DNA from 4 places in the Bradyrhizobium sp. NBAIM01 genome. Region 1 is predicted to be linked to each of the others. Evidence: predicted binding sites of a transcription regulator. Region 1 holds the regulator's gene; each other region holds the start of a gene.
What was found. The regulator PhoB, encoded in region 1, activates phosphate uptake and scavenging genes when phosphate is short. The targets are predictions, from matches to a motif close to TGTCATNNANCTGTCAT.
Positions count from the first base shown of each region.

Region 2: the regulator PhoB is predicted to act here: its motif matches at 1,086-1,102, upstream of I6F31_RS12430 (UDP-2,3-diacylglucosamine diphosphatase).
Region 3: the regulator PhoB is predicted to act here: its motif matches at 1,264-1,280, upstream of phnF (phosphonate metabolism transcriptional regulator PhnF).
Region 4: the regulator PhoB is predicted to act here: its motif matches at 753-769, upstream of I6F31_RS12590 (YbhN family protein).

Region 1 is NZ_JADYVU010000002.1:822,966-825,163, reverse strand. Features, by position in the region: gene phoU (phosphate signaling complex protein PhoU) at 1-693, shown strand, start outside; gene phoB (phosphate regulon transcriptional regulator PhoB) at 716-1,423, shown strand; gene I6F31_RS10270 (GcrA family cell cycle regulator) at 1,736-2,198, opposite strand, start outside.
Region 2 is NZ_JADYVU010000003.1:344,831-347,028, reverse strand. Features, by position in the region: gene I6F31_RS12435 (glycosyltransferase family 1 protein) at 1-236, opposite strand, end outside; gene I6F31_RS12430 (UDP-2,3-diacylglucosamine diphosphatase) at 250-1,062, opposite strand; gene thiD (bifunctional hydroxymethylpyrimidine kinase/phosphomethylpyrimidine kinase) at 1,402-2,198, opposite strand, start outside.
Region 3 is NZ_JADYVU010000007.1:181,528-183,725, forward strand. Features, by position in the region: gene phnE (phosphonate ABC transporter, permease protein PhnE) at 1-362, shown strand, start outside; gene phnF (phosphonate metabolism transcriptional regulator PhnF) at 499-1,230, opposite strand; gene phnG (phosphonate C-P lyase system protein PhnG) at 1,349-1,813, shown strand; gene phnH (phosphonate C-P lyase system protein PhnH) at 1,818-2,198, shown strand, end outside.
Region 4 is NZ_JADYVU010000003.1:383,230-385,427, reverse strand. Features, by position in the region: gene I6F31_RS12595 (ferritin-like domain-containing protein) at 5-511, opposite strand; gene I6F31_RS12590 (YbhN family protein) at 941-2,023, shown strand; gene I6F31_RS12585 (hypothetical protein) at 2,123-2,198, shown strand, end outside.

The DNA of each region.
Region 1 (2,198 bases):
GCTTTCGACAGCGACCTTCAGGAGCTCACCCGCCTGGTCGCCGAGATGGGCGGCATCGCCGAGCGCATGATCGTCGATTCCGTCGACGCGCTGATCCGCCGCGACGTCGCGCTCGGCCAGCGCGTCGTCGCCACCGACGTCGAGCTCGACGCGCTGCAGAAGCGCATCGAGGAGCGCGCCGTGCTCACCATCGCCCGCCGCCAGCCGATGGCCGTCGACCTGCGCGAGATCGTCGGCGCGATGCGCGTTGCGACCGATCTCGAGCGCATCGGCGATCTCGCCAAGAACATGGGCAAGCGCGTCGCGGCGCTGGAGACGGATTTCCATCCGCTCAAGCTGTTCCGCGGCCTGGAGCACATGACCGACCTCGTGCAGCAGCAGGTCAAGTCGGTGCTGGACGCCTATGCCGCGCACGACCTGCCGGCGGCGATGGCGGTGTGGAAGGGCGACGAAGAAGTCGACGCCATCTGCACCTCGCTGTTCCGCGAGCTCCTCACCTACATGATGGAGGATCCGCGCAACATCTCGTTCTGCATCCACCTGATGTTCTGTGCCAAGAACATCGAGCGGATCGGCGACCACGCCACCAACATCGCCGAGACCGTGTTCTACATGATCGAGGGCCAGGCGATCACCGACAAGCGGCCGAAGGGCGACATGACGACCTTCGCCACGACGGTGCCGAACACCTGACGACTTAAGGAGCTACGACCACATGGGCGCACGCATTATGGTGGTTGAGGACGAGGAAGCTCTCACCGAGCTTCTTCGCTACAACCTCGAAGGCGACGGCTATGACGTCGAGACGGTGATGCGCGGCGATGACGCCGACACCCGCCTCAAGGAGCACATTCCCGATCTGATCGTGCTCGACTGGATGCTGCCGGGCCTGTCAGGCATCGAGCTGTGCCGGCGGCTTCGGACCCGCCCCGAGACCAAGCAGCTGCCGATCATCATGCTCACCGCGCGCGGCGAGGAGAGCGAACGGGTGCGCGGGCTCGCGACCGGCGCGGATGATTATATCGTCAAGCCGTTCTCGGTGCCGGAGCTGCTTGCGCGCGTGAAGGGCCTGCTCAGGCGTGCGAGTCCCGAGCGCCTCGCCACCGTGCTCGCCTATGGCGATATCGAGCTCGACCGCGACAAGCGCCGCGTGGCGCGCTCGGGCCGGCCGATCGATCTCGGTCCGACCGAATATCGCCTGCTGGAGTTCTTCCTGGAGCATCCCGGCCGCGTGTTCTCGCGCGAGCAGCTGCTCGACAGCGTCTGGGGCCGCGACATCTACATCGACGAGCGCACCGTCGACGTCCATATCGGCCGCCTGCGCAAGCTGCTCAATCTTGGCCGCGAGCAGGACCCGATCCGCACCGTCCGCGGCGCCGGCTACGCGCTGGACGATCGCTTCGCGAAGGCTGAGCAGACGTAAGGCGCCAGCGACAGCTGGTTTGGCGAACTGCGGCGCCGATCTCGGCCGTCATCCCGGGGCGCGCGCAGCGTGAGCCCGGGATCTCAGCGCGAGCGCTTGCGCTCTTCGCGATTAGCCACAGGACGTGGTTTGGCGAAGACTCGGAGTGACCATCTCGCGCAACGATTGCGCCCCGCGGTTATGGATCCCGCATTCGCGGGGATGACACCGAGCGATTGGGAGCCGTCATCGTGTGACGGCTGCAGTCTTGGCGATCAAGCTTGGCGATCAAGCTTGGCGATCAAAGCTTGGCGATCAGGGAATTCCGCAAGCTCACCGCGTGCCCGGTTTCGGTGCTGCGCGACGGCGATCCGCTGCGGGCTGATAGGCCACGCGCGAATGCTGGGCACAATAGGGCAGGCCGGAGAGCGCCTTGCCGCCGCAGAAGAAGAAATCCGGGCTCGAGGGATCGCCGACCGGCCAGTGGCAGGTCGCCTCGTTCAATTCCAGCAGCGACAGCCGCTGGCTCATCGGCACCACGTTGTCGTAGGTAACCGGCTCGGCTTCCAACTCGACCTCGAAGGCCTGCGCCAACGCGGTGTTGCCGCGCGCGACGGGGCGGGTCACCCGCATCATATGCTGCGCGGGCCGTGCCTTGCGCGGCCGCGGCGCTGCCGATGAAGGGCTCTTGGCGCGGCCGGACAGGCCGAGCCGGTGCACCTTGCCGATCACGGCATTGCGGGTCACATTGCCGAGCTCCGCCGCGATCTGGCTGGCCGAAAGTCCGGCCTCCCAG
Region 2 (2,198 bases), on a different contig from region 1:
GCGATGTGGATGCTGTCGGGACGTGCCTCCTCGATCAGCCTTGCGATCCGGGCCGGGCGCGGCATGGCGAGGCGCACGTCGCGATAGCTCGGCATCGCGAAGGTGCGGAACGATTGCGGCGTCAGGAACGTGAACTCGACGCCGAGCGCTTTTGCAGCGTCAGAGAGCTTGGTCAGCGTCCGAACCACACCGTTGACTTGCGGGTGCCAGGCGTCGGTCGCGACCAGGATGCGCATCAAGTGGTCCTTGTTATGCAGCTCTAGCTGCGACCTGTGGCACCTGCTCCGGCTTCCGCAACTGATCCGCCCAGGTGATGATCTCGAAATGGCCGTCGTCATGCTCGACCAGGGCGGTGCAGCTCTCCACCCAGTCGCCGCAATTCATGTAGCGGATGCCGGCCTCGTCGCGGATCACGGCGTAGTGGATGTGGCCGCAGATCACGCCGTCGGCCTGGTGACGCCGCGCCTCGGCGGCGAGCGCCTGCTCGAACGCGCCGATATAGTTGACGGCGTTCTTGACCTTCTGCTTGGCCCATTGCGACAGCGACCAATAGGGCACGCCGAACAGGCGGCGGAAGAAGTTGACCAGGCGGTTCATCTGGATCGCGAAGTCGTAGGCCTTGTCGCCGAGATGGGCGAGCCAGCGCGCGTTCTGCACCACGAGATCGAAGATGTCGCCGTGAATGACGAGATAGCGCTTGCCGTCGGCGCCGGTGTGAACCGTGTTCTCGACCACGTCGATGCCGCCGAAATGCGTACCGTAATAGTTGCGCAGGAACTCGTCGTGATTGCCGGGAATGTAGATGACCTTGGCGCCCTTGCGCGCCTTGCGCAAAAGCTTCTGGACGAGGTCGTTATGCGATTGCGGCCAGTGCCAGCTCGATTTCAGCGCCCAGCCGTCGACGATGTCGCCGACGAGATAGATCGTATCGGCATCATGGTAGCGCAGGAAGTCGAGCAGAAGATCGGCTTGTGAACCGCGGGCCCCGAGATGGACGTCGGAGATGAACAACGTGCGAAAGCGCCGCTCCGGGCTCTCGTCACTCACATCGTAACTTCCCATGCGCCAGCCTGTAACAATGTCCCGTGACAGGGGGATGACCGATTGAACCCTTGAGGCACCTTCAAATACGAATCACGCCTTGCCTCGCCCTCCCCGCGAATATCAGTCGCATGCGACAATCAGGCGACATGGCGCCGCAGGGGCGCAAGCCCCCGCTCTTCTCTGAGGCAAACCTCCCCGCGGCACATCCTTCGAGACGCCCGCCCTTGGCGGGCCCTCAGGATGAGGACCGAGTGTGCGGCCCTAGCTTCAACGGGCACAGTGCTGCTTAGCCTCATCCTGAGGAGACCGCTGGAAGCGGTCGTCTCGAAGGATGGGGCGCGCGTTCAGGTGCCCGCCTCAGTAGAACTTGTGGAAATGATGGATCGGCCCGTGGCCGTGGCCGACGCTGAAGCGGTCGGCGGCGGCGATCGCGGCGCTGATCCAGGCCTTGGCGTTGCGCACGGCGGCCTCGAGGTCCTCGCCCCTGGCCAGCCCGGCCGCGATGGCGGAGGACAGCGAGCAGCCGGTGCCATGGGTGTTACGGGTGGCCACACGCGGCGCGGCGAGCGCGATCGCGGTCTCGGCAGTGACGAGATAGTCGGTGCTCTCGGCGCCCTCCCCGTGCCCGCCCTTGATCAGGACGGCGCGGCAGCCCAGCGCCAGCAGGCGGCGTCCCTGGCTTTCGATCTCGGCCTCGCTCGCCGCCACCGGTGCACCGAGCAGGGCCGCAGCTTCCGGCAGGTTCGGCGTGATCACGGCAGCCAACGGCATCAGCCTGGCGCGCAGGGCGTCGACGGCTTCAGCGGCGAGCAGGCGGTCGCCGGAGGTCGCCACCATGACGGGATCGAGCACGACATGCCGCGGCGACCAGCGCGACAGCGCGGCCGCGATGGCATCGATGCTGGCGGCCTGGGCCACCATGCCGATCTTCACCGCACCGATGTCGAGGTCGGAGAACACCGCGTCGATCTGCTCGGTGACGAACCCGGCCGGCACCGCGTGAATGCCGGTCACGCCGCGCGTGTTCTGCGCCGTCAACGCCGTGATCACGGAGGCGCCATAGACGCCGAGCGCGGCAAAGGTCTTCAGGTCCGCCTGGATGCCGGCGCCGCCGCTCGAATCGGAACCGGCGATGGTGAGTGCGACCGGGGTCG
Region 3 (2,198 bases), on a different contig from region 1:
TCGGAACGTTCGGCAAGCTGTTCTCGGAAGCGATCGAGGTCGCCGAGAAGAACCCCGCGGAAGGCGTTCGGTCATCGGGCGGCAACCATCTCCACAGCGTCCGCTTCGGATTGCTGCCGCAGGTGTTCCCGGTCTTGCTGAGCCAGGTGCTCTACTATTTCGAGTCGAATACGCGATCGGCGACGATCATCGGAATCGTTGGCGCTGGCGGCATTGGCCTTCAGCTTGCCGAACAGATCCGGGTGCTGGAATGGCAGAAGGTAACGTTTCTGATCCTGCTGATCCTGGTAACTGTATCGTCGATCGACTGGATTTCCGGCAAGCTGCGCTTCGCGATCATCGGCAAGCGGACGGTCGCCTAACGTCGTGCTGCAGTCTTATCCGTTCCGATTGGATCGGAACGGAGCTCTGATTTTTGTTTTGACGCGTTTTCTCGACGCAAATCGTTTCCACCCCGGATCAAGTCCGAGGGCACGCTTCGCTGGAAAACGCTCTGATCTAAGCGTTCTCCACCAAAAACTCCACCCGCTCTGCCGCAAAGCGCGAGTGCTTCGTCACCAGCGGCTTGCCCGTGAGATCGTGGTCGGTGGCGTCGACCACCAGGATCGGCCGCCCCAGCGCCAGGTCGAGCCGTGCGGCGTCGCTCGCGTCGACAATCCCCGCGGTGATTCTCGTTGCGCCACGGCGATAATCGCGGACGCCGAAATGCTCCAGCAGCTTCGTCATCGAGCGCGTTGCCGCGAACACGGCGCCTGCATCCGGGAACAGCTCAGCCGAGAGCCAGGTGGTGGAAACACAGATCGGCGTGCGGTCGGCGAGGCGAATCGCCTCGATCCGCACCAGGGGCGCGCCGGTCTTAAGGCCCAGCTCCCGTGCGAGCTCGCGCGTCGCGACGTCATCGGTCGCCTCGATCAGCCGGCCATGCGGCTCGCGGCCATCGGCGCCGACGATCTCGGAGAAGCGCGTGCGCGAGCGCAGGGGATAAGCGAGCTTCTGCGCCTCGACATAGGTTCCGCTGCCGCGCTCGGCGCGCACCAGGCCGCGCTCGGCAAGCGCTGCCAGCGCGCGCCGCACGGTGTGGCGGTTGACGCGATAGGTTTCGGCGATCTCCATCTCGCCCGGCAATTTGTCGCCGGCCGCAAAGCGGCCGTCGGCGATGCCGCGCTCGATGCCATCGGCCACGAGGCGCCATAGCGCGACGCCCGAGGAGGCTGTGTCCTGCATGCTCATGTCGCGGGAAACCTACTCCAGAAATCACAGCATTGTCACGAAACAGTCATGGCGCGTCCGTATGAAGTTGTCTATTATTATAGACAACTTCGGTGCGGCAAGTTCTGTAGAAGGTTCGATGGACCAGGTGACCCAGCACAACGACCAGCAAGCCCAGCGCAAGGCCGCAATGGCGGTGCTGGCGCACGCGGAGGCGGGCGAGATCGCCGCTCGCCTCCGCAACTTGGCCCTCCCGGACCATCAGGATCTGCGCACGCCCGAGAACGGCCTCGTCATGCTGCGCGGCCGGGTCGGCGGCGACGGCGCGCCGTTCAATCTCGGCGAAGCCACGGTGTCGCGCGCCGCGGTGCGGCTTGCGAGCGGCGAGGTCGGGTTCGGCTACACGCTCGGCCGCGACGGTGAGAAGGCGCGTCTGATCGCGCTGTGCGATGCGCTGGTGCAGTCCCGCGATTTCGGCGGAGCGGTGGAGCGCGACGTTATCGCGCCGTTGCGCGAGCAGCTTATGGTCAGGCGCAAGCAGGCGGCGGCAGCGGCCGCCGCAACGAAGGTTGATTTCTACACCATGGTGCGCGGTGAGGGGTGAGATCATGACCACGATTGCGGAACTGCCGCCGGGTTTCGCCGACAAGGTGCTGTCGGCGCAATCGACATTTCGCTCGGTCATGGACGCCATGGCGCGGCCGGGCTCGGTCCAGCGCATCGTGCCGATGGCGGGGGCGCCAGGGCCGATGATGCGAGGCACCGCCGCGATCGCGCTGACGCTGTTCGACCACGACACGCCGCTCTGGCTCGACGCACGGATGGCGGAAAGCGCGGACGTGACGAAGTGGCTGAAGTTCCACACCGGAGCGCCGGTTGTGCAGGATTCGTCGGTTGCTTCGTTCGCGCTCATCAGTGACGGCGGCGCCTTGCCTTCGTTCGAATCCTTCGCGCTCGGCACCAGCGAGTATCCGGACCGGTCGACCACG
Region 4 (2,198 bases), on a different contig from region 1:
CTTCTCAGCTCGCCGCGCGCAGATTCACCTTGCTCTCGGCGAGCGTCGTGAGCTTCTTGTCGGTCGCCTTCTCCTCCTCGAGCGTCTTGGCGAGCACCGCCGCACAATCGTTGCGGCCGAGCTGCTTGGCCCAGGCGATCAGGCTGCCGTAGCGGACGATCTCGTAATGCTCCGCGGCCTGCGCCGCATTGATCAGGGCCGCGTCGAGCACCGCCTTGTCGGCGACTTCGCCGGCGGTCTCGTCGGCTTCCTCGATGATGCCATCGATCGCCGGGCAGTCGACCGCCTTCACGGGGACGCCGTGCATCTTGAAGACCTCCTCGAGCCGCGCAACGTGCTGCTTGGTTTCCTCGAGGTGCGTCAAAAAGCCCTGTTTCAGCTGCGGATCAGTGGCCTTGGTCGCCATCTTCGGCAGCGCCTTGGTGAGCTGCTGCTCGGCGTAATAGATGTCCTGGAGCTGATGTACGAACAGGTCGTTCATGGTCTTGATGTCTTTTGTGAACAGTCCCATCGTTCCGATCCTCTCGGGTCTTGGGAACACGGAGGCGCCGGCTTGCACGAAAAAGCCGCGTATTCCGCCATGTTCGATTGCTGATGGAGGCTAACGACCACGCGGCATCGACGTTCCAAAAACGCCGATACGGCTCTGCGTTGGAACAATGCGGACGGCGCCGGATCTGAGATCGTATCGGCACGGTGAGCGCGCGGATGGAGCCTGGTTTCGCGACTCATATGCTTAACGCGCCGCCGATATGAACCGCGTATGACAAAGTTGCCCGCCGAACGCAGAACCTATTGTTGTCAAGGGCTGCACAAGCCGCTGATTTTGCCTTAAATGAACTGGATCATGCCTAGCGATCGATGCCTGCCTTTTGGCCGTGATCGCACCCGACCGGCCAATGTCTGGCCCGGTCGGTCTTGCCCCCCGCCGGGAGGATGAATGCACGGACTGCTGCCCGCGTTGAAACGCGGCTTCAATAGATGGATCGGCTGGCGACGGCTCGGCGTCGCCGCGAGCATCTTCATCATCGCGTTTGCGATCACGACGCTGGTGCGGACGCTCAAGGGCATCGATACCGGGGTCATCCTGACCGCGTTGACGGAGATTCCCCGCGGCAACATCGGGCTGGCGGCGATCTGCGTCTTCTTCGCGTTCTGTACGCTGACCTTCTACGACTATTTTGCGCTGCGAACGATCGGCAAGAAGCACGTGCCCTATCGCATCGCGGCGCTGTCCAGCTTCACGTCCTATTCGATCGGGCACAACATCGGCGCCACGGTCTTCACCGGCGGCGCGATCCGTTTCCGGATCTATTCGGACTACGGACTGAACGCGATCGACGTCGCGAAGATCTGCTTCCTGTCCGGCCTGACCTTCTGGCTCGGTAACATCTTCGTGCTCTCGATCGGCATGGCCATCCATCCGGACGCGGCCTCCTCGATGGATCAGCTGCCCTCCTCGCTCAACCGGTTGATCGCCCTCGGCGGTCTCGCATCGATCGGCGCGTATCTGGTCTGGCTCTGCATGGGCGAGAAGCGCCGTGAGCTCGGCCAGAAGGGCTGGAAGGTGGTGCTGCCCTCGGCGCCGCTGACCTTGGTGCAGATCCTGATCGGCGTCGTCGATCTCGGCTTCTGCGCCACGGCAATGTACCTCTTGATGCCGGCCAACCCGCCGATCGACTTCATGTCGCTCGCGGTCGTGTTCATCCTGGCGACCCTGATCGGCTTTGCCAGCCACGCGCCGGGCTCGATCGGCGTGTTCGATGCCGCCATGCTCGTGGCGCTGCCCCAGTTCGGCCGCGAGGAGCTTCTGGCCACGCTGCTGGTGTTCCGTATTCTCTATTTCGTGATCCCGTTCGGCCTTGCCATCTCCATCATGGGCACGCGCGAGCTTTGGACGAATGTGGTCGCGCCGTGGCAGGAGCGGCGGCGGCTGGCGGAAGCCTGCGCGCAGGCCAACCTGCCCAAGGAGGTGACGCCGATGGAGCGCGAACGGCTGCTGCGGCGGGCCAGCAAGCGCTGAGCCGCCGACGCCACCTCCGCAATCGTCGGGCAAGGGTTGCAGGCCGCGGCACAATCCTCTCTTATTTCCGCCTCAACTTTGCCGTTGAAGACGCGGGCCATGATTTCCGTATTCCTTCGCACCCTCTCGGCCGGCGCCGTGCTGCTTGCCGGCATCCTTGCTTTGCCCGAGCGCG